2 regions of the Pseudomonas helvetica genome follow, and region 2 is predicted to be linked to the other one. Evidence: riboswitches for the same ligand, from Rfam matches in the RefSeq annotation. Region 2 holds a riboswitch; the other holds the start of a gene.
The links. Region 2 has a riboswitch for manganese ahead of AABM55_RS04510 (TMEM165/GDT1 family protein). Riboswitches for the same ligand answer to the same signal wherever they lie in the genome.
Positions count from the first base shown of each region.

Region 1 (9,651 bases), 2.3 Mb from region 2:
CAACCAAGACATCATTGCCCGTTCGGCCACCACCACCTTGCCGCCCTCGGTACGTCAACAGGAGGAAGTCGCCAAACTCATCGATACCACCAAGTGCATCGGTTGCAAGGCCTGCCAGGTCGCCTGTTCGGAATGGAATGAATTGCGCGACGAGGTCGGCCACAACCATGGAACCTACGACAACCCGCAGGATCTCAGCGCCGAGACCTGGACCCTGATGCGCTTCACCGAGCACGAAACCGACGCCGGCAACCTCGAATGGCTGATCCGCAAGGACGGTTGCATGCACTGCGCTGAACCTGGCTGCCTCGCGGCCTGCCCAAGTCCCGGGGCGATCATCAAGCACGCCAACGGCATCGTCGATTTCGACCAGGACCATTGCATCGGCTGCGGTTATTGCATCACCGGATGCCCCTTCAACATTCCGCGCATTTCGCGCAAAGACCACAAGGCCTACAAGTGCACGCTGTGTTCGGACCGGGTGGCGGTCGGGCTGGAACCGGCGTGCGTCAAGACCTGTCCGACCGGCGCCATCGTGTTCGGCAGCAAGGAGGACATGAAAGAACACGCCGCCGAGCGCATCGTCGACCTCAAGTCACGGGGCTTCGACAACGCCGGCCTGTACGATCCCGCCGGCGTCGGCGGCACGCATGTGATGTACGTCCTGCACCACGCCGACCAGCCATCGCTGTACGCCGGCTTGCCGAACCAGCCGGTCATCAGCCCATTGGTCGGGCTGTGGAAAGGCGTGAGCAAACCACTGGCGTTGTTGGCCATGGGCGCTGCAGTGCTGGCGGGTTTCTTCCATTACGTGCGCATCGGCCCGCAGCGCGTCGAGGAAGACGAACACCCGCCCGGCAAGGATTCCAGCGTGCATGAAGTCGACCCGACGGTGCATGTCTATGACCCGAACACGCCAGGATCGCAGGAGGACAGGCGACCATGAAAGACAAAACGATCCTGCGCTACAACGCCAACGAACGCACCAATCACTGGCTGGTGGCGATTCTGTTTTTCATGGCGGCCCTGTCGGGTCTGGCACTGTTCCACCCGTCGCTGTTCTGGCTCAGCGAGTTGTTTGGCGGCGGGCCATGGACGCGCATCCTGCACCCCTTCATGGGCGTGCTGATGTTCGTGTTTTTCCTGGGGCTGGTGATCAGCTTCTGGCGGGCCAATGTCTTTATTGCCAACGACCGCCTGTGGCTCAAACGGGTCAACCGGGTGATGCGCAATGAGGAGGAAGGCGTACCGCCCATCGGCAAGTACAACCCCGGGCAGAAGCTGCTGTTCTGGACCTTGCTGGCCTGCATGCTGATATTGCTGCTGAGCGGTGTGGTGATCTGGCGGGCCTATTTCAGCCAGTACTTCGGCATCACCTCGATTCGCCTCGCGATGCTGTTGCATGCGCTGGCAGCTTTCGTGCTGGTGCTGAGTATTATCGTGCACATCTACGCCGGCCTCTGGATCAAGGGCTCGGTCAGCGCAATGCTGCATGGCGGGGTCAGCCGTGCCTGGGCGAAGAAACATCATGCGCTCTGGTACCGCGAGGTGACACACGACGAGAACCCTGACAGCCAGATAAGCAAGAAAGGATGATGCCTTGAGCACGATACTCGAGCCCGGACAAATCGAGGCGGCGGCGAGCACACCGCCGTTCCTGCGCCTGCCGCCGCCCAACCTGTACACCTTGCGTGCGATGCGCCTGGAGCGATTGGCCAATGGGCATCCGCTGGCCGATTTCCTGCGGCTGGTCGCCGACCTGTGTTACGTCCAGCAAAGCCTGTTGGACGAGCCACCGCTGGCCCCGGCCCCGAATCCTGAGCGCCTGTTGTTATGCCAGGAACATGGCTTGCCGCCGCTGGCCGCCGACAGTCTGGTGCGCGAAGACGGCTGGCTGCCGTACCTGGAAACCCTGCTGCGGCGTTACCAGGCACCGCCGCGTTCGGCAGTGAAAAGTGCCGTGGCCACCTTGAACACCGCCAGTGTCGGACAGCGCAAGGTCTGGGCAATTGCCTTGCTCAGCGGCCAGTATGCAGGGCTTCCAGCGGCGCTGGTGCCGTTTCTCGGCGCGGCTTTGCAGGCGGCATGGAGCCACTGGCTGCTCGGCATGCCGGTTAGTGAACTGAAGCCTTGCGCGAGCCTTGGCCAATGCCCGGCCTGCGGTTCGCCGGCCATGGCCGGGGTGATTCACCAACGGGGAAAATACAACGGGTTGCGTTACCTGGTGTGTTCGCTGTGTGCCTGCGAATGGCATGTGGTGCGGGTCAAATGCGTCTACTGCGAACAAAGCAAAGGACTCAAATACGTCAGTTTCGAGGATGATCGGCATACGGCCAACCAGGCGCCACTGCGGGCTGAAATCTGCCCCGGCTGCAACAGTTACCTGAAACTGCTGTACCTGGAAAACGACGCTGACGCCGAAGCGCTGTCGGCGGACCTCGCCAGCTTGATGCTGGACATGCGCCTGGACCTGGACGGCTACCAGCGTCTGGCACCGAACCTGATGCTGGCGCCAGGGGGAGATTGATCTCAGCGGCTACACTCAGGTTTCCGGGACCGGAGCCTGTTTCATTCCACTCCCGCGACGGCCAACCGTTTCAGGGAGCCCCCTTGATGCCCGCAAAACTTGCCAGCGTCCCCGCGCGTTTACCTTCCATCGATAGCCTGTTGCGCAACGCCGCCTGCCAGCCGCTGGCTGAACGTTATGGCCGCGATGCCTTGCTCGCGACTCTGCGACAGTTGCTTGACGATGTGCGTGAACCGGTTCAATTGGGTCAGCTTGATGCCCTAGAGCTCACGGCTCAGGTATTGGCGGGGAGGGCTGGTGAACGCCTGGCAAATCAGTACCGCAGTCGGGTACGGCGAGTGTTCAACCTTACCGGCACGGTACTGCATACCAACCTCGGTCGGGCATTGCTGCCGGAGGAAGCGATCGAGGCGGTGCAACAGGCTGCCCGTTATCCGCTGAATCTGGAATTCGACCTGGCAAGTGGCAAGCGCGGTGATCGTGATGATCTGATCGAAGGCCTGATACGCGAGCTGACCGGTGCCGAGGCGGTGACGGTGGTCAACAACAACGCAGCCGCCGTGTTGCTCGCGCTCAACAGTCTGGGAGCGCGCAAAGAGGGGATCATCTCCCGTGGCGAACTGATCGAAATCGGCGGGGCATTCCGCATTCCCGACATCATGGCGCGGGCCGGGGTCAGACTGCATGAAGTCGGCACCACCAACCGCACCCATCCCCGCGACTACGAAGCCGCCATCGGCCCACGCAGCGGCTTGTTGATGCGCGTACACGCGAGCAATTACAGCATTCAAGGCTTTACGGCACAGGTACCGACCGCCGAACTGGCGCAACTGGCCCACCGGCACGGGCTGCCATTGCTGGAAGATCTGGGCAGCGGCAGTCTGCTGGACTTGACCCGTTGGGGCCTGCCCGCCGAACCGACAGTGCGCCAGGCGCTGGTCGACGGGGCCGATATCGTCACCTTCAGCGGTGACAAGTTGCTCGGTGGTCCTCAGGCGGGATTGATCGTCGGTCGCAAGGAACTGATCGCCCGAATCAAGAAGAACCCGCTCAAGCGGGCCTTGCGCGTAGACAAATTGACCCTGGCCGCCCTCGAAGCCGTGTTGGGGTTGTACCGTGATCCCGACCGATTGGCCGAGCGCTTGCCCAGCCTGCGCCTGCTCACCCGACCGCAAGCGGACATCCTCGCTCAGGCCGAACGCCTGTGTCCGCTGCTGGCGCGCGTACTGGGCGCCGGATGGGCGGTTAGCGCGCTGCCGGCGCTGGGCATGATCGGCAGTGGCAGCCAACCGATTGCGCGCTTGCCAAGCGCCGCCTTGTGTCTGCGTCCGCAGGTGTCGAAACGCTTGCGTGGTCGGCAACTGCATGGCCTGGAAGCGGCTTTTCGAGCCTTGCCCATTCCGGTGCTCGGTCGCATCGACGACGATGCGCTGTGGCTGGACCTGCGCCAACTCGACGACGAAGCGACCTGGCTCGCTCAACTCGAGCTGCTGCAAGGAGTGGGGGAGGCAAGGTGATCGTCGGCACCGCTGGACACATTGACCACGGCAAAACGGCCTTGCTCAAAGCCCTGACAGGACAGGCCGGCGATCGCCACCGGGAAGAACGCGAACGCGGTATCACCATCGACCTGGGCTTCCTTTATGCGCCGCTGGAGCCTGGGGCAGAGATGACCGGTTTTATCGACGTGCCGGGGCATGAGCGCTTCATCCACAACATGCTCGCCGGCGCTCAGGGCATTGATCTGGTGTTGCTGGTAGTGGCCGCCGATGACGGGGTCATGCCCCAGACCCGCGAGCACTTGGCGATTGTCGAACTGCTGGGGATTCCAAAGGCGCTAGTGGTGATCAGTAAAATCGACCGGGTCGAGCCGGCACAGGTGCAGTCGGTACACGCCCAGGTCGCCGCGTTGCTAGCGCCGGGGCCGTATTGCGGCGCGCCGCAGTTCGCCGTGTCGAGCCTGACCGGGGAGGGCGTTAAAGCCCTGCGCCAAGCATTGTTGACCGCCCAGCATGAGGTCCGGCAGCGTAGCGCCAGCGGAGGATTCCGTCTGGCAATCGACCGCGCTTTCAGCGTCGCCGGCGCCGGTATTGTGGTCACCGGCACAGCGCTGGCCGGGCAGGTGAGGGTGGGCGACACACTCCTGCTGGGCCAGACAGGCAAGCCTGTGCGAGTGCGGAATTTGCATGCGCAGAATCATGTGGTCGTCGAGGCGTGGGCCGGGCAGCGGGTGGCGTTGAACCTGAGTGCCGAACGCCTGGCCCTGGAACAGATCCATCGCGGTGACTGGCTGCTGGCCGAGTGGCTGTTCGCACCCACGCAGCGCCTGGACATCGAGATGCAGTTGCTGACCAGCGAACCACGCGCCTTCGAACATTTCAGCCCGGTGCACGTGCATCTGGGCACTCAGGATGTCACCGCCCGGGTCACCTTGCTGGAGGGCACACGCCTGGAGCCGGGCGTGCGGATGTTCGCGCAACTGTTGCTGAACGCGCCGTTGCAGGCCGTGCATGGCGACCGTTTGGTCCTGCGCGACCAGAGTGCACGGCGCACCCTCGGCGGAGGACGGGTGCTCGATCCGTTTGCACCAGCCCGCCAACGTCGCGTTCCGGTCAGGCTGATGCAGTTGCAAGCGCTGGCCACTGGCGAAAGCCTGGAGCAAATACTGCCAGTGCTGCTTGCCAATAGTGACGCAGGGCTTGACCCACTGCGCCTGGAGCGGCAGTTCAATCGCCTGCGCAGCACCTGGCATTTGCCGGCAGATGTCCGTGTCATTGCTACCCGCCAAGGTCCGCTATTGTTCAACACCGAACGCTGGGAGGCGCTGAAAGTTTCGTTGCTGGAGCACCTGGCACACTTTCATCAACTTGAACCGGATGAGCTGGGCCCGGACCGGGATCGCTTGCGGCGGTTTTCGGCCATGTCGCTGGATCGACCGACGTTCATCAGCCTGCTCGACGAACTGCTGTCCAGCGGCGCCATTGCCGTCAGTGGGCCGTGGTTGCACTTACCCGAACACCAAGTGCGACTGAGTGAAGAAGACGAGGCCATGTGGCAGCAGTTGCAGCCATTGTTCGAACAAGCTGGCTTCGATCCCCCCTGGGTGCGCAACCTGGCCAGCGCCATTGGCTGTGACGAAGCTGCAGTGCGCTTGCTGCTGCGCAAAATGGCGAGATTAGGGCTGGTTCACCAGGTCGTCCGTGACTTGTTTTACCTCGACGCGTCGGTGCACCAACTGGCGGCTATGCTGTTGCAACTGGTCGACAACCATTCGTTGATTCAGGTGGCGGCGTTTCGCGACAGGGTAGGGATCGGCCGCAAGCGCAGCATCCAGATACTCGAGTTCTTCGACCGGATCGGCTTGACTCGCAGGCTTGGCGACCAGCGTTGCATCCGTGCGGAGAATGCCCTGGCACAGCGACCCGAGGGCTGATTTCAAGGAAGGCAATCGCGTCCGGTGGCGCGGCCGGGCTTCAAACCCGGTTGGGGACGGCAGCCGTTCCTGGGCAGGTTCGACTCCTGCTGCCTTCCGCCATTTTTTTACAAACAAGACGGCCCCGGCATCTGGCGATTCGGGGCTGTCTGGTGAGTGCCTTAAGCCGGCAGGTCGGTCATCACCAGTTTGGCGATGTTGAAATAGATGACCAGGCCGGTACCGTCGATAAAGGTCGCGATGAAGGGGGCAGAGACCACTGCCGGATCGATGCGCAGTTTTCTTAACAGCATCGGGATGATCGATGAGACAACGGCGCTCCAGATGGTGATGGCGACCAGCGTCAGGCAGACCACCATGGCGATCTCCGATCCCACTCCGAGCATCCATGCCCGAATCCAGGCCACGACACCGATGGCCAGCGCGATCATGAAGGAAGTGGTCACTTCCTTGCGCAGCACCGTGCCGACATTGCGCAGGCTGACTTCGCCCAGGGCCATGGCCCGTACCAGCGTGGAGGTGATCTGGGTGCCGCTGTTGCCGCCAGTGCCGATCAGCAGGGGAATGAAGAAGGCCAGGGCAATGGCGGCTTCGAGCTGCTCTTCAAATACTTGCAAGATGGTGCTGGTATAGGCTTCGGCGAGAAACAGCAGCAGTAGCCACGGTAAGCGCTTTTTCCACAAACTCCACGGGCTGGTGCTGAGGTAGGGCGTTTCCAGCGGCAGGCTGGCACCCTGGCGTTGAGCGTCGTCGGTGCCTTCGTCCTGAATCAGCGCGGCGATTTCTTTTTCATACAGCACGCCCAATAACCGGCCTTCGCTGACCACGGGAACGATGTCCACGCCTTTCTCGATCAGCTCGGGCGCAACATCGTGCCGGAGCTGATTCGGCGAAACCGAAAAGCGGATGGGCAGCATCAGATCACGGACGCAAAGATCGGTGTTTTTCTCGGTGAGCAGTGTTTTCACCGACAGCTGGCCATGCAAAGCGCTGCGCGGGTCGGTGACAAAGATGTGGGCCGGAATATCATCGTCCGGCAGTTGCTTGAGCAGATGTTCCCTGGCCTGGATAACCGTCATGTTGCCGGTCACGGTAATGAGCAGAGGGCTCATGTAAGACACTACTGTGTCTTTCAGGCGGATGTCCTTGAAGGTGGAAGGGGTAGCGCTTGCCATTGACATTTGAGGTAGTCCCCATAGCTGTTTTGACCACAAACAGATCTCACACAGGGGCGTAAACCAGAGAAGAGAGTGCAGAAAGCGATCTCCACGTCTAGGTTTTGGCACTGTACAACGTATCCGGGCCATGTTGGCCGGAAGTCACTTGGGCTAAACCTTAATCCGATAGAGCCTGTCTTAACCTTGGGCGTCTCTCGACGTCGTCAGATCAGTGACCTGTGTTTGTACAGGAGCCTCGCCGAACGAGATACTGCAACATTAAATAAACCAGGGCGATGCCGATCTGGAGTCGGGCAGCGCCGGTATGAGTTTGCTGCTGTTTAATGACCTCCTGAATAACAATTGCCATTAAAGGGTATTTGATACCCCCTGAAGGATTACTTCAGAAACAAGAATAATAGGGATTGCTTTTGCTGTAACCCACTCGATGGATAGTGTTCAGCGTTCATTCAGAAAGTGATGCTGAAGGTTTTTCAAGACATAGCATGTTACAAATACTTGCACCAAACGTTTAAAGTGCCGCACGCTCTAGCTATATATGAGTTTGCAGAAAAATAATGAGGTTCAGAGTTTGAAGACTCGCAACTAAGCCGTTGACGCATTAGTACCTGATCTTTAGGATCGCCGCTCCCTTGGGGAGTAGCCGCCTTCGTTTCCGGAAGGGGTCACGTCAACATACTTGGCTCGCAAGCCATGGCGTGACCGGTCATATGACTTGGCAAGACCATTGGTGAAGATACCTGTCTGTGGGTCGGACGCGGGTGTCTGAACCATTGGCTCTTGTGTCCGGCCCCTCAGGTTTCCTCATGCATTCAATGCCCATGACGTTTGCGTTGCTGTTGGGCTCCGCGGTTGTCATCTATCTGGCTTGTGAATACTTCGTTAATGGCATCGAGTGGGTCGGTCGCAAACTTGCGGTCGGGCAACAAGCCACGGGGTCCATTCTGGCGGCCTTTGGTACGGCATTACCGGAAAGCGTCATCACGTTTATTGCCGTTGTGTTTGGTGACACGCCAGAGCAGAAATCCCTCGGCGTCGGTGCTGCACTTGGCGGACCTCTGGTCCTGGCGACGATCGCCTATGCGGTAGTCGGTGTAACACTCTTGCTGTGTCGTCAGCGCCTGGCGAATACCGAGGCCATCCGTCAGGACTTCAAGCGACTCAGCCGTGATCAAGGATGGTTCCTCGTCATTTTTGTTGCGAAGATTGCGCTCGGTCTTGTCGTGTTTGCCTACAAACCTTGGTTGGGTATTCTTTTCCTGGCGGCCTATGCGGCGTATTTCTGGAAGGAAATGCGCGGTGAGCAGGATGAAGAAGAGTATGAACTCGAGCCCCTGAAACTTGCGCCAGGCAAAGCGACTCCGTCGACCTCGGCGGCGGTGATTCAAACGCTTATTGCATTAGCGGTTATCTTTGCGGCCTCTCACTTCTTTGTCGGACAACTCGATGCCTTGGGCCCCATGCTGGGTATTCATCCTCAATTGCTGGCGCTGTTGCTCAGCCCAATTGCTACCGAACTGCCTGAAACGCTGAATGCGATCATTTGGGTACGCCAGGGTAAACACCGACTCGCCTTGGCCAACATCAGCGGCGCCATGATGATTCAAGCCACAGTGCCCACTGCATTCGGGCTGTTCTTTACGCCTTGGGCGCTGGATACGTCGCTGGTTCTGGCGGCAATCATCACCCTGATAGGTGTGGGCATCATGTTCTTCGCTTTCCGAAAGGGCATCATCTCGCGCTGGCTATTGGCATCGATGGTGTTGCTGTACATCCTCTTTGCAGTCCTTTTGAAGGTTCTTGATCTGGCTTAGCTGTCAGCTCAAGTAGTCTTCCAGGTGGCTGGATTCTTCTGCAAAGCGCTCGACCAGAAAATCCAGAAGGGCACGTACGCGAGGCGCCATGTACCGGTTGCGTTGATACACGGCATGTACCGGCGCCTCCGCAGTTCGCCACTCCGGCAACAGGATCTTCAAGCGTCCTGCTCGCAGGTCTGGGCCAATATCCCACAGCGATTTCATCGCAATGCCGTAACCGTGGACCGCCCATTCTCGGGCGACCGCGCCGTCATTCGTCTCGCGAGCGTTTGCGAGCGGGACCGCATAGTTTTCAACTTTGCCATTGCGGGTGAAGCGCCAGTCGTTCGCTGGCCCGGTGACAGAGTTGAGGACAATACAGTCGAAACGCTCCAGATCCCGTGGGTGTTCGGGGGCGCCGTGCTTTGCCAGATAGTCGGGCGACGCGCACAACACGCGCCGGTTGGGTGCCAGGGGACGGGCAACGAAGGAACTGTCCGGCGGCACACCGAATCGGATGGCGAGATCAATATCGTCTTGCAACAAATGCGACAGCGAATCCGACAGCACCAACGCGAACTTCACCTCGGGGTATTGGGTGTTGAACTGGTCAAGCCAATCCTTCAGCACATTGCGACCGAAATCCGAGGTTGCGGAAATTCGCACCTTGCCTCCCACGACGCTTTTCCCAGCCTGTAGAAAGGCATGGCCATCGTC
Region 1 is NZ_CP150917.1:3,270,455-3,280,105, forward strand. It holds gene fdxH (formate dehydrogenase subunit beta) at 1-946, shown strand, start outside; gene AABM55_RS14925 (formate dehydrogenase subunit gamma) at 943-1,596, shown strand; gene fdhE (formate dehydrogenase accessory protein FdhE) at 1,601-2,527, shown strand; gene selA (L-seryl-tRNA(Sec) selenium transferase) at 2,614-4,044, shown strand; gene selB (selenocysteine-specific translation elongation factor) at 4,041-5,960, shown strand; tRNA gene AABM55_RS14945 (tRNA-Sec) at 5,967-6,062, shown strand; gene AABM55_RS14950 (magnesium transporter) at 6,122-7,072, opposite strand; M-box (ykoK) riboswitch at 7,218-7,392, opposite strand; yybP-ykoY riboswitch at 7,768-7,926, shown strand; gene AABM55_RS14955 (sodium:calcium antiporter) at 7,945-8,952, shown strand; gene AABM55_RS14960 (LysR family transcriptional regulator) at 8,956-9,651, opposite strand, start outside.
Region 1: another riboswitch for manganese. It lies ahead of AABM55_RS14955 (sodium:calcium antiporter); the one in region 2 lies ahead of AABM55_RS04510 (TMEM165/GDT1 family protein).

Region 2 (9,651 bases):
GAAATCCACTCGCCACCGGTCTTGATCACATCCTTGATCCGGTCACGGATGTCGATCACCCCCATGCTGTCCAGGGTCGCCACGTCGCCCGTGTGCAGCCAGCCCCCGGCCCAGAGCTCTTTGCCCTTCTCGGGTTCGTTGAAATAACCTTCGGTGAGCCACGGCGCACGCAGCACCAGTTCGCCCTGGGACTCGCCGTCGGCCGGCAGGAAGTTGCCATCAGCGTCGATGATCGCCGCTTCCACCAAGGGACCCGGCACGCCAGCCTTGATGCGATACGTGGTGCGTTCGTCTTCGGTGCCGGCCATCAGCTCATCGTTAAGGTGAGCGCAGGACACCAGCGGACCGGTTTCCGACATGCCATATGCGGCGGTCAACTGAATGCCCTTGGCCTTGGCCGCTTCGTACAGCGCGCGGTTCAGGGCGCTGCCGCCGATGACGATTTTCCAGCCGCCGAAATCCGTGCCTTGCGCGGACTTGGCGTTGAGGACCATTTGCAGGATGGTCGGCACGCAATGGGAGAAGCTGACCTTTTCCTTGCGCCACAACTCCACCAGGTATTCCGGGTCGTAGCGGCCGGGGTAAACCTGCTTGAGCCCCAGCATGGTCGCCACGTACGGCAAGCCCCAGGCATGCACGTGGAACATCGGGGTGATCGGCATGTACACGTCGTTGGTGCCCAGCAGGCGCACGCTGTCGATGCTGCCCATGATCGTCGACACGCCCATGGTGTGCAGCACCAGTTGCCGATGGGTGAAATACACGCCCTTGGGATTGCCGGTGGTGCCGGTGGTGTAGAAGGTGGTCGCCACCGAATTTTCATCGAAATCTTCGAAGGTGTACTGGGTGCTCGCGGCAGCCAGCAGTTGCTCGTACTCGCCGACCAGGTTGGGCAAGTCGGCGTTTTTTTCCGGCAGATCGGTGAGCAGCAGGGTTTTCTCGACCGTGGTCAGGTGCCCGGCAAGCGCCTGGTACAGCCCGACGAACTCACTGTTGACCAGCACGAAGCGGTCCTCGGCGTGGTTCATGGTGTAGAGAATCTGTTCGGGCGACAGGCGCACGTTGATGGTGTGGATCACCGCACCGATCATCGGGATGGCAAACATGCATTCGAGGTAGCGATGGCTGTCCCAGTCCATCACGGCCACGGTATCCCCGGCCTTGACCCCGGCCGCCGTGAGCACGTTGGCCAGCCGCGCGACACGCTCGATGAGGGTCGGGTAGCTGTAGCGCAACTGGTCGCGGTAGACAATCTCGCGGGTTTTCTCGTAACGGCTGCCGGACATCAGCAGCCGCTTGATCAACAGCGGGTATTGATAAGCGCCTTCGGCTGGCGGAATAACGCGCGTCTCCAACATAAGCATCCCTTTATCTGACTACACGGTCGTGACTGAAAAGATAAGCACTTTAGTCAGCCGGAGCGCCAGCTAAATCAGCCAAAGGGATGATTTGCAGAGCCGTACAAATGCTAGCTTTGCGCCAGCATTTGTTTCCGAGAGTGGATCAATGCATCTCGGTCAGGGCCAGCTTCACGCCGATGGCGATCAGCACCACGCCCATCGTGCGGTCGAACCAGTGGCCCATGCGGGCAAAACCGGCCCGTACGCGCTGTTGGCTGAACAGCATCGCCACCAGGCAGAACCAGATTGCGGTGGCCGCAGCCAGGTAAACGCCGTAACCGGCCTGAATCGCCAGCGGTGTATGCGGGTTGATCACCACGGTAAACAGCGACAGGAAAAACAGCGTGGCTTTGGGGTTCAGGCCGTTGGTCACGAAACCTGAGGTAAATGCGCCGCGGGCGGTGCGCTCGCCGGCTTCCTTGTGCAGGTTTTCAGTGGCAGGTTTCGCTGGCTGCGCGCGCAGGGCCTTGAAGCCGATGTACAGCAAGTAGGCAGCCGCCAGCCATTTCAGCGCGTTGAACAACATGATCGACTGCGAGACGATCAGGCCGATACCGAGCAACGAGTAGCCCACGTGCAGGAAAATCGCCGAGCCGACACCCAGCGCCGTCCAGGTCCCGGCGCGACGACCGTGGGTCACGGCCTCACGCACCACCACGGCAAAGTCCGGACCAGGGCTTGCCACGGCAAGCAGGTGAATCAGGGCAACGGTCAAAAACTCTGTCCAGTACATGGGGGGCTCCTTTAGGCCAGGCCGATCAATCGAAGATTTCTTGGTCAAACTTCATACCGGTGGCGAGGGAGCTTGCTCCCGCTGGGTTGCGAAGCAGCCCTGAACCCTGCAACCGCGTTTCGTCAGGTGTACCGCGTTGGCGGCTTTGCGACTGCTGCGCACTCGAGCGGGAGCAAGCCCCCTCGCCACAGTTTTGGTGTCTGTTTTAGCTCAGGGCATAACAACTTGTTTCATCTGGTAGGCTCGGCAGAGTACGCCTTCAGACTCCTGCGCAAAAGGTACAGTTAATGACGAACAATCGCCGCGCCGTATTCCTCGACCACAGTTCACTGGACCTCGGCGACCTCGACCTCAGTGGGTTGCAGCAGTGCTTCGATGACTTGCAGCTGCGCTCACTGACCACGCCCGACAACATCGTCGAACGGCTGCAAGGCGCCAGCGTGGCAATCAGCAATAAAGTCCCGCTGAACGCCGAAACCCTCAAGGCCTGCCCCGAACTGCAGCTGATCCTGATCGCCGCCACCGGCACCAACAATGTCGACTTGGCCGCCGCCCGCGCCCAAGGGATTACCGTGAGCAACTGCCAGGGTTATGGCACGCCGTCGGTGGCGCAGCACACGATCATGTTGCTGCTGAACCTCGCCACCCGCCTGAGCGATTACCAGAAAGCCGTCGCTGAAGGTCGCTGGCAGCAGGCCAAACAATTCTGCCTGCTGGATTTCCCGATCGTCGAACTCGAAGGCAAAACCCTCGGCCTGCTCGGCCATGGTGAATTGGGTGGCGCCGTCGCGCGGCTAGCCGAAGCCTTTGGCATGCGCGTGTTGCTCGGCCAATTGCCTGGGCGGCCGGCCCGCGCCGACCGCTTGCCGCTGGATGAGCTGCTGCCGCAAATCGACGCGCTGACCCTGCACTGCCCGCTCAACGAACATACCCGTAACTTCATTGGTGCCCGCGAACTGGCGCTGCTCAAACCCGGCGCCTTTGTGGTCAATACCGCACGCGGTGGACTGATCGACGAACAGGCCTTGGCCGATGCGTTGCGCAACGGGCATCTGGGCGGCGCGGCGACCGACGTCCTGAGTGTCGAGCCCCCTACCGCCGGCAATCCGCTGTTGGCCGCCGACATCCCGCGCTTGATCGTCACCCCGCACAACGCCTGGGGCAGCCGCGAAGCGCGACAGAGGATTGTCGGTCAACTGACCGAAAACGCCCAAGGCTTCTTCAGCGGTACAGCGCGGCGGGTCGTCAGTTGATAAACTGCCGCACTTTTTTTCAAGGAGCAGAGTATGGATCCGCGCAGTGAAGTACTGCTTCGTCAGGCTGAGTTGTTTCAAGGCGAGTTGCTGCTGGCCGGTTTGCCCGCCGATGACTTGCTGGGCAAATTGCCCAACGCTCACGGCTGGTGCTGGCACGCAGGTGATCAAGCGGCGCTGGACGCACGCTTTGCCGAGCGCAGCCACTTTGGCGTGAATGCTCCGAGCCGCGAATTTGAAACGGCGGTGGTGTTCCTGCCCAAATCCAAGGACCTGACCGATTACATCCTCAATGCCCTCGCCTCGCGCCTGGCCGGTCGCGAGCTGTACCTGGTGGGTGAAAAACGCAGCGGCATCGAAGGCGCGGCCAAACAGCTGAGCCCCTTCGGTAAACCGCGAAAGCTCGACAGCGCCCGCCACTGCCAGCTCTGGCAGGTCACCGTGGCCAATGCGCCCGAGGCCAAATCGCTGGAAAGCCTGGCGCAGGAATACGAACTGCCGCTGGCTGAAGGCCCACTGAAAGTGATCAGCCTGCCGGGCGTGTTCAGTCACGGTCGACTGGATCGCGGCAGCGCGCTGCTGCTCGAACACCTGGACAAACTGCCAAGCGGTCACTTGCTGGATTTCGGTTGCGGTGCTGGCGTGTTGGGCGCGGCGGTGAAACGGCGTTATCCACACAACACCGTCACCCTGCTCGACGTTGATGCGTTCGCCGCGGCCAGCAGTCGCCTGACATTGGCGGCCAACGGCCTGGAGGCCGAGGTGCTGACCGGCGATGGCATCGACGCTGCACCGATGGGTTTGAGCGCGATTCTGAGCAATCCGCCGTTTCATGTCGGGGTTCACACCGATTATCACGCCACCGAGAATCTGCTACGAAAAGCAGCCAAACATCTGAAAAACGGCGGCGAACTTCGCTTGGTGGCCAACAGCTTCCTGAAATATCAGCCACTGATCGAGGAGCATCTCGGTGTGTGCGCGATCAAGGCTGAAGGGCAAGGTTTCCGGATCTATCGGGCCAAGCGCGGCTAGAAATTAGCGCTTGCCGAATGGCTTTTGCCTAGGCAGAATCCGCTCCGTCCTAGGGGAGTAGTCTCCCACGAGCGCCATGCTCGTCCGGCATACGTCAACATACTTGGTCCTCAGACCATGGCGTATGCGACCCAAGCGTCCACTCAGATGGATCGCAGGGTTTGACAAGACCTATGACACGCACACCTTACCCGGGGCGGGAAGGCTGTACGTGTCATAGCCGTGTCGACCCGCCCCTTAGGAAAACCCTGATGCTGGATTCTCTTCTCGTTCCCACCGCCGTCGTTGCCTTGGCTGAAATCGGCGACAAGACGCAACTGCTCGCGCTCATTCTCGCCGCACGCTTTCGCAAGCCCTGGCCGATTATCGCCGGCATCGTCGCTGCAACCCTGGCCAACCACGCGGCGGCGGGTGCTGTCGGTGCCTGGTTCGGGAGTTTCTTCTCGGATGCGACGCTGCACTGGATCCTCGCCGCAAGCTTTACCGCGACCGCGCTGTGGACCCTGGTGCCGGACAAGATGGATGAGGACGAAGCCAGCACTGCGCGCAAATTCGGGCCGTTCCTGACCACGCTGATTGCGTTCTTCCTCGCCGAGATCGGTGACAAGACCCAGATCGCCACCGTGATGCTCGCCGCTCAGTACCCTGAGTTGTGGCTGGTGGTCATTGGCACCACGCTCGGCATGCTGATTGCCAACGTGCCGGTGGTGCTGGCGGGTAATTTTGCCGCAGACAAACTGCCCCTGACCCTGATCCGCCGCCTGGCAGCATCGGCGTTCTTCATCCTGGCCATCGTCGCGGTGTACAAGGCGATGCAGAGCAGCGGGTGGGTGTAACACTCTCGACTGACATGTCACTGCCTGGCAGATAACTGTGGCGAGGGGGCTTGCCCCCGTTGGGGTGCGAAGCAGCCCTCACCCCTGCAACCGAGATCCGCCAGATACACCGCACTCGCTGGCTTTGCGACTGCTGCGCACTGGAGCGCCAGCCCGGTCGAACGGGGGCAAGCCCCCTCGCCACAAGAGCTGCACGACTTCAGCTCTTGTGGCTCACTTCAGGATTCAGGATTTTTTGGCCTTCAGGTAAAGCGGCATGACTTTCGGAATCGCTGCCTGGAGCGACGCAACCCGGCTGCTGGATGCCGGGTGAGTGCTCATGAATTCTGGCGGCGAACCTTCGGAAGCCTTGCTCATCTTGTCCCACAGGGTGATCGCCGCGTTCGGGTTGTAGCCGGCGCGGGCGGCCAGTTCCAGGCCGATCAGGTCAGCTTCGTTTTCATTGGCGCGGCTGTTGGGCAAGGTCATGCCGTAGTTGGCCACGGTGTCGGCCAGGGCCAGCGTGTCCTGCCCCAACCCGAGCAAGGCACCGGCGCCCTGCTTGGCCATTTCGATGCCATAGGCCTTGGACATCGCTTCACGACCATGCTCACGCAAGGCGTGGGCGATTTCATGGCCCATGACTGCGGCGATTTCATCGTCAGTGAGTTTCAGGCTGTCGATCAACCCGGTATAGAAAATGATCTTGCCGCCAGGACCGCAGTTGGCGTTGAGCTCGTCACTCTTGATCAGATTGACTTCCCACGTCCACTGCGCCGAATCAGGACGGAAGACCGGTGCCTGCGCGATCAGCCGATTGGCAATCGCCTGGACCCGCTTGGCCTCGCTGCTGTTCTTGTCCAGCACACCCTTGTTGCTCGCCTCACCCACAGTCTTTTGGTAGGACTGGGCATACATCTGGTTGACCTCATCGGTCGACAGCATGCTGAACATGTACTGCTTGCGCTCCACGCCCACCGCGCCGCCGTTGGTGGTGTTGACCGACTGGCAACCACTGAGCAGCAGACTTGCACCCAGTGCACACAAAACCAATGCCTTACTCATGAACAGCCTCCCTGGAAATATGGCGCGTATCCTAGGCGGTGCTTTGTATCAGCGCTAGATACAACAGACATGTAGCACGTCATTTACCGATACATTCCCCCTCACTGTCGCAATAAATTCATAAAACACTGTCCCCGAGAACACCCGGGCCTGACACCTGTCTCTATGCGACCCGCACAGATCAAAAACAGTCATCGGCAAAAAAACCGCTCATGGACCGCCTCACGTGCGCCGATACAACCCGGCAGACGTCATATTGCGTGCGGAGTCTTTATGAAATTCAAGTCGATCCAGTTTTCTGTCGCCGCGCTTGCCGGCGCCATTGTGCTCAGCGTGGTGGCTGCGCTGGTGCTGTATGCACTGTTTTCCGGCGCGCGAACCCAGGAGATGGTCCAGCAGCGGACCCAGGCGCAATTCGAGCAAGTCATCGAGCAACGCCTGCGTGGGTTGGCGCAAACCCAGGTCAGTCAGATCCAGCGCGAACTCGAAGCGCCCCTGCTGATCGCCGGCGGTCTGGTTCGGGTCAACGCCTTGATCGGCTCCCAGGATGCCGACGGCAAACCGGCGCTGACCCTCAGCCGCGAACAGTTGATCAGCCTGATCAAGGAAAACGTCGCGAAAAATCCGAAGATTCTCGGCACGTACATCGGCTGGGAACCGAACGCACTGGATCACAATGACGCGGCCTACATCGGCAGTAAAACCGTCGGCATCGACGCCACCACCGGGCGCTTCCTGCCGTGGTGGTTCCGCAACGACAATGGCACGCTGGGCGTCGACAAGCTGGCGGATGTCAACGACCGTACCGTGTTGTCCACGGGTGTGCGCTCCAGTGAGTACTACCTGTGCTCCCAGGAAAGCAAAAAATCCTGTGTGATCGACCCGGCGCCTTACAAGGTCGGCGACAAAATCGTCATGCTCGCCTCCTTTATTGAACCGATCATGCTCAACGGCACCTTTCAGGGCATCGTCGGCGCTGACTTGTCGGTGAACTTCATTCAGGAAATGCTCCTGGCTGCGAACCAGAAGCTTTATAACGGTGCCGGCGAAATGGCCCTGATTGGCGGCAACCAGCGTCTGGTCGCCTACACCAAGGACCCGAGCAAGTTCGGCGAAAAGGTCAGCGACATCCTCGACGCCACTCAGGTTGCCAACCTCGGCAAGCTCAATCGCGGCGAAGTGACCTATAACGTCGACAAGGCCAATGGCAGGATCGAGCTGTACCTGCCATTCGGTATTGGTCAGACCGATGCACGCTGGACCCTGCTGCTGCAATTACCGTTGAACGCGGTCATGGCCGACCTGCAACAACTGCAAGGCGACCTGAACACCCAACGCAAGGCCGACACCTTTGGCATGGCCATGGTCGGCCTGGTGATTGCCGGCCTGGGCTTGCTGGTGATCTGGCTGGTGGGCCACGGTATCGCCCGACCGCTGAAGCAGATGGTCGCGATGCTCGATGACATCGCCCAGGGCGAAGGTGACCTGACGCGCCGCCTGAGCAGCGACCGCGCCGACGAACTCGGCTCGATCGCCAAGGGCTTCAATACCTTCCTCGCCAAGTTGCAGGCGATGATCACCCAAGTGGTGACCTCGGTGCAGAGCGTCAGCGATTCGTCCGAACACACCGCCGACATCGCCATTCGCACCAACCTCGGCGTGCACAAGCAAATGGCCGAGATCGATCAGGTGGCCACCGCGGTGCAGGAAATGACCGCCACCGCCCAGGACGTGGCGCGCAATGCGACCCAGGCTGCCCAAGCCGCCAGCCACGCGGATCAGGCCGCCGCCCAGGGCATGCAGATCGTGCGCGACACCTCGACCTCGATTGGCGTGCTCGCGGTGGAAATCGGTAAAGCGGTCGGCGTGGTGCAAACCCTGGCCAAGGACAGCGAGAACATCAACGCGATCCTGATCGCCATTCGCGGGATTGCCGAACAGACTAACTTGTTGGCGTTGAACGCGGCCATCGAAGCCGCCCGCGCCGGTGAGCAAGGCCGGGGTTTTGCGGTGGTGGCCGATGAAGTGCGCAACCTGGCGCAGAAAACCCAGCAGGCGACTGAAGAAATCCAGTCGATGATTCAGCAGTTGCAGCAAGGCACGCGCGACGTGGTGCGGGTGATGGAAGACAGCCAGAACAAGACCGACGAAAGCGTGCAGCACGCGGCCAAGGCAGCGCAGGCGCTGGAGACCATCACTCAGGCGGTGTCGGTAATCAACGACATGAACACCCAGATCGCCAGCGCCGCCGAAGAGCAAAGCGCGGTTGCCGATGACATCAACCGCAACGTGATCAATATCGGTCAGGTGGCCAACGAAGTCGCGGGCGGCGCGGATGAATCGAGCGCGGCCAGCGCCGACCTGACCAAACTGGCCGAGCAGCAGCGGCGGTTGATCAATCAGTTCAAGGTCTAGAAATCGCCGGAAGGTCATGCGGACCTTATCGCGGGTAAGCCTTGCTCCTACAGAGGTGACCGGACCGCATAAAACGGCATGCCGCAGCACCGTAGGAGCAAGGCTTGCCCGCGATGGCGTCAGCACAGGCGCCACCCATCAGCCCGGCGTCAGGCATTCCGGCGCATTGAGTTTCGGATCATTCACCAGGTTCGCCAGCACCCGCTCGCGCAAGGCGGCCGGTTCGCTGGCAAGCAGCGCCTGCAAGGTGTGCAACGGGGTTTCGGGGTTGAGCCAGGCCTCTTGACCAGCGGCATCGAGAATCAACGGACGACGCTGATTCGAGGCGGCCTGAGTCACCACCGCCGTGCTCAGCCACACCTGTTCCTGCACCGGATACGCTTCCCAGATCGCCGCAAAAAACAGCGCCGAACCTTCGCCTGGCGTCAGCCAGTACGGGCGTTTACGGGTAGTGCCACGCCATTCATAGAAGCCGTTGGCCGGCAGCAGGCAGCGGCGCTGACGGAAAGCTTCGCGAAACATCGGTTGCTCGGCGACGGTCTCTGCCCGCGCATGGGCCGGGGTTTTCGACAGGTCGGTCAGCCACGGCGGCGTCAGCCCCCAACGCGCGCGGGCCAGCGTGCGCTGCCCCGCCTCGGCGCGCAGGATCAGCACCGAATCATTGGGCGAAATATTCCACTGCGCCTGCTGATCGGCCGGGAAGCCGGGCAAGGCCGCGAACGCGGGGTTCCAACGAAACAGGGCAAAACGTCCACACATGGGGCAACACGACTCTGAACAAAAACGGACGTCAGCCTAACAGACCAGGACGTCGGGGAAGCTATCCGGTTCGTCGCCGGGCATTGGCAGTGCGGCATTGTACGCAGCGATCAACTCGCGCGCGTATTGCGCCTGATCGTTATCCACCGCCAGTCCAAGCAGCCCGAACACCGGCAACT
Region 2 is NZ_CP150917.1:1,002,468-1,012,118, reverse strand. It holds gene AABM55_RS04530 (fatty acid--CoA ligase) at 1-1,358, opposite strand, end outside; gene AABM55_RS04525 (LysE family translocator) at 1,504-2,133, opposite strand; gene AABM55_RS04520 (2-hydroxyacid dehydrogenase) at 2,421-3,386, shown strand; gene AABM55_RS04515 (class I SAM-dependent methyltransferase) at 3,420-4,418, shown strand; yybP-ykoY riboswitch at 4,459-4,580, shown strand; gene AABM55_RS04510 (TMEM165/GDT1 family protein) at 4,670-5,254, shown strand; gene AABM55_RS04505 (M48 family metallopeptidase) at 5,480-6,298, opposite strand; gene AABM55_RS04500 (methyl-accepting chemotaxis protein) at 6,572-8,713, shown strand; gene AABM55_RS04495 (SOS response-associated peptidase) at 8,852-9,472, opposite strand; gene AABM55_RS04490 (DUF2007 domain-containing protein) at 9,509-9,651, opposite strand, start outside.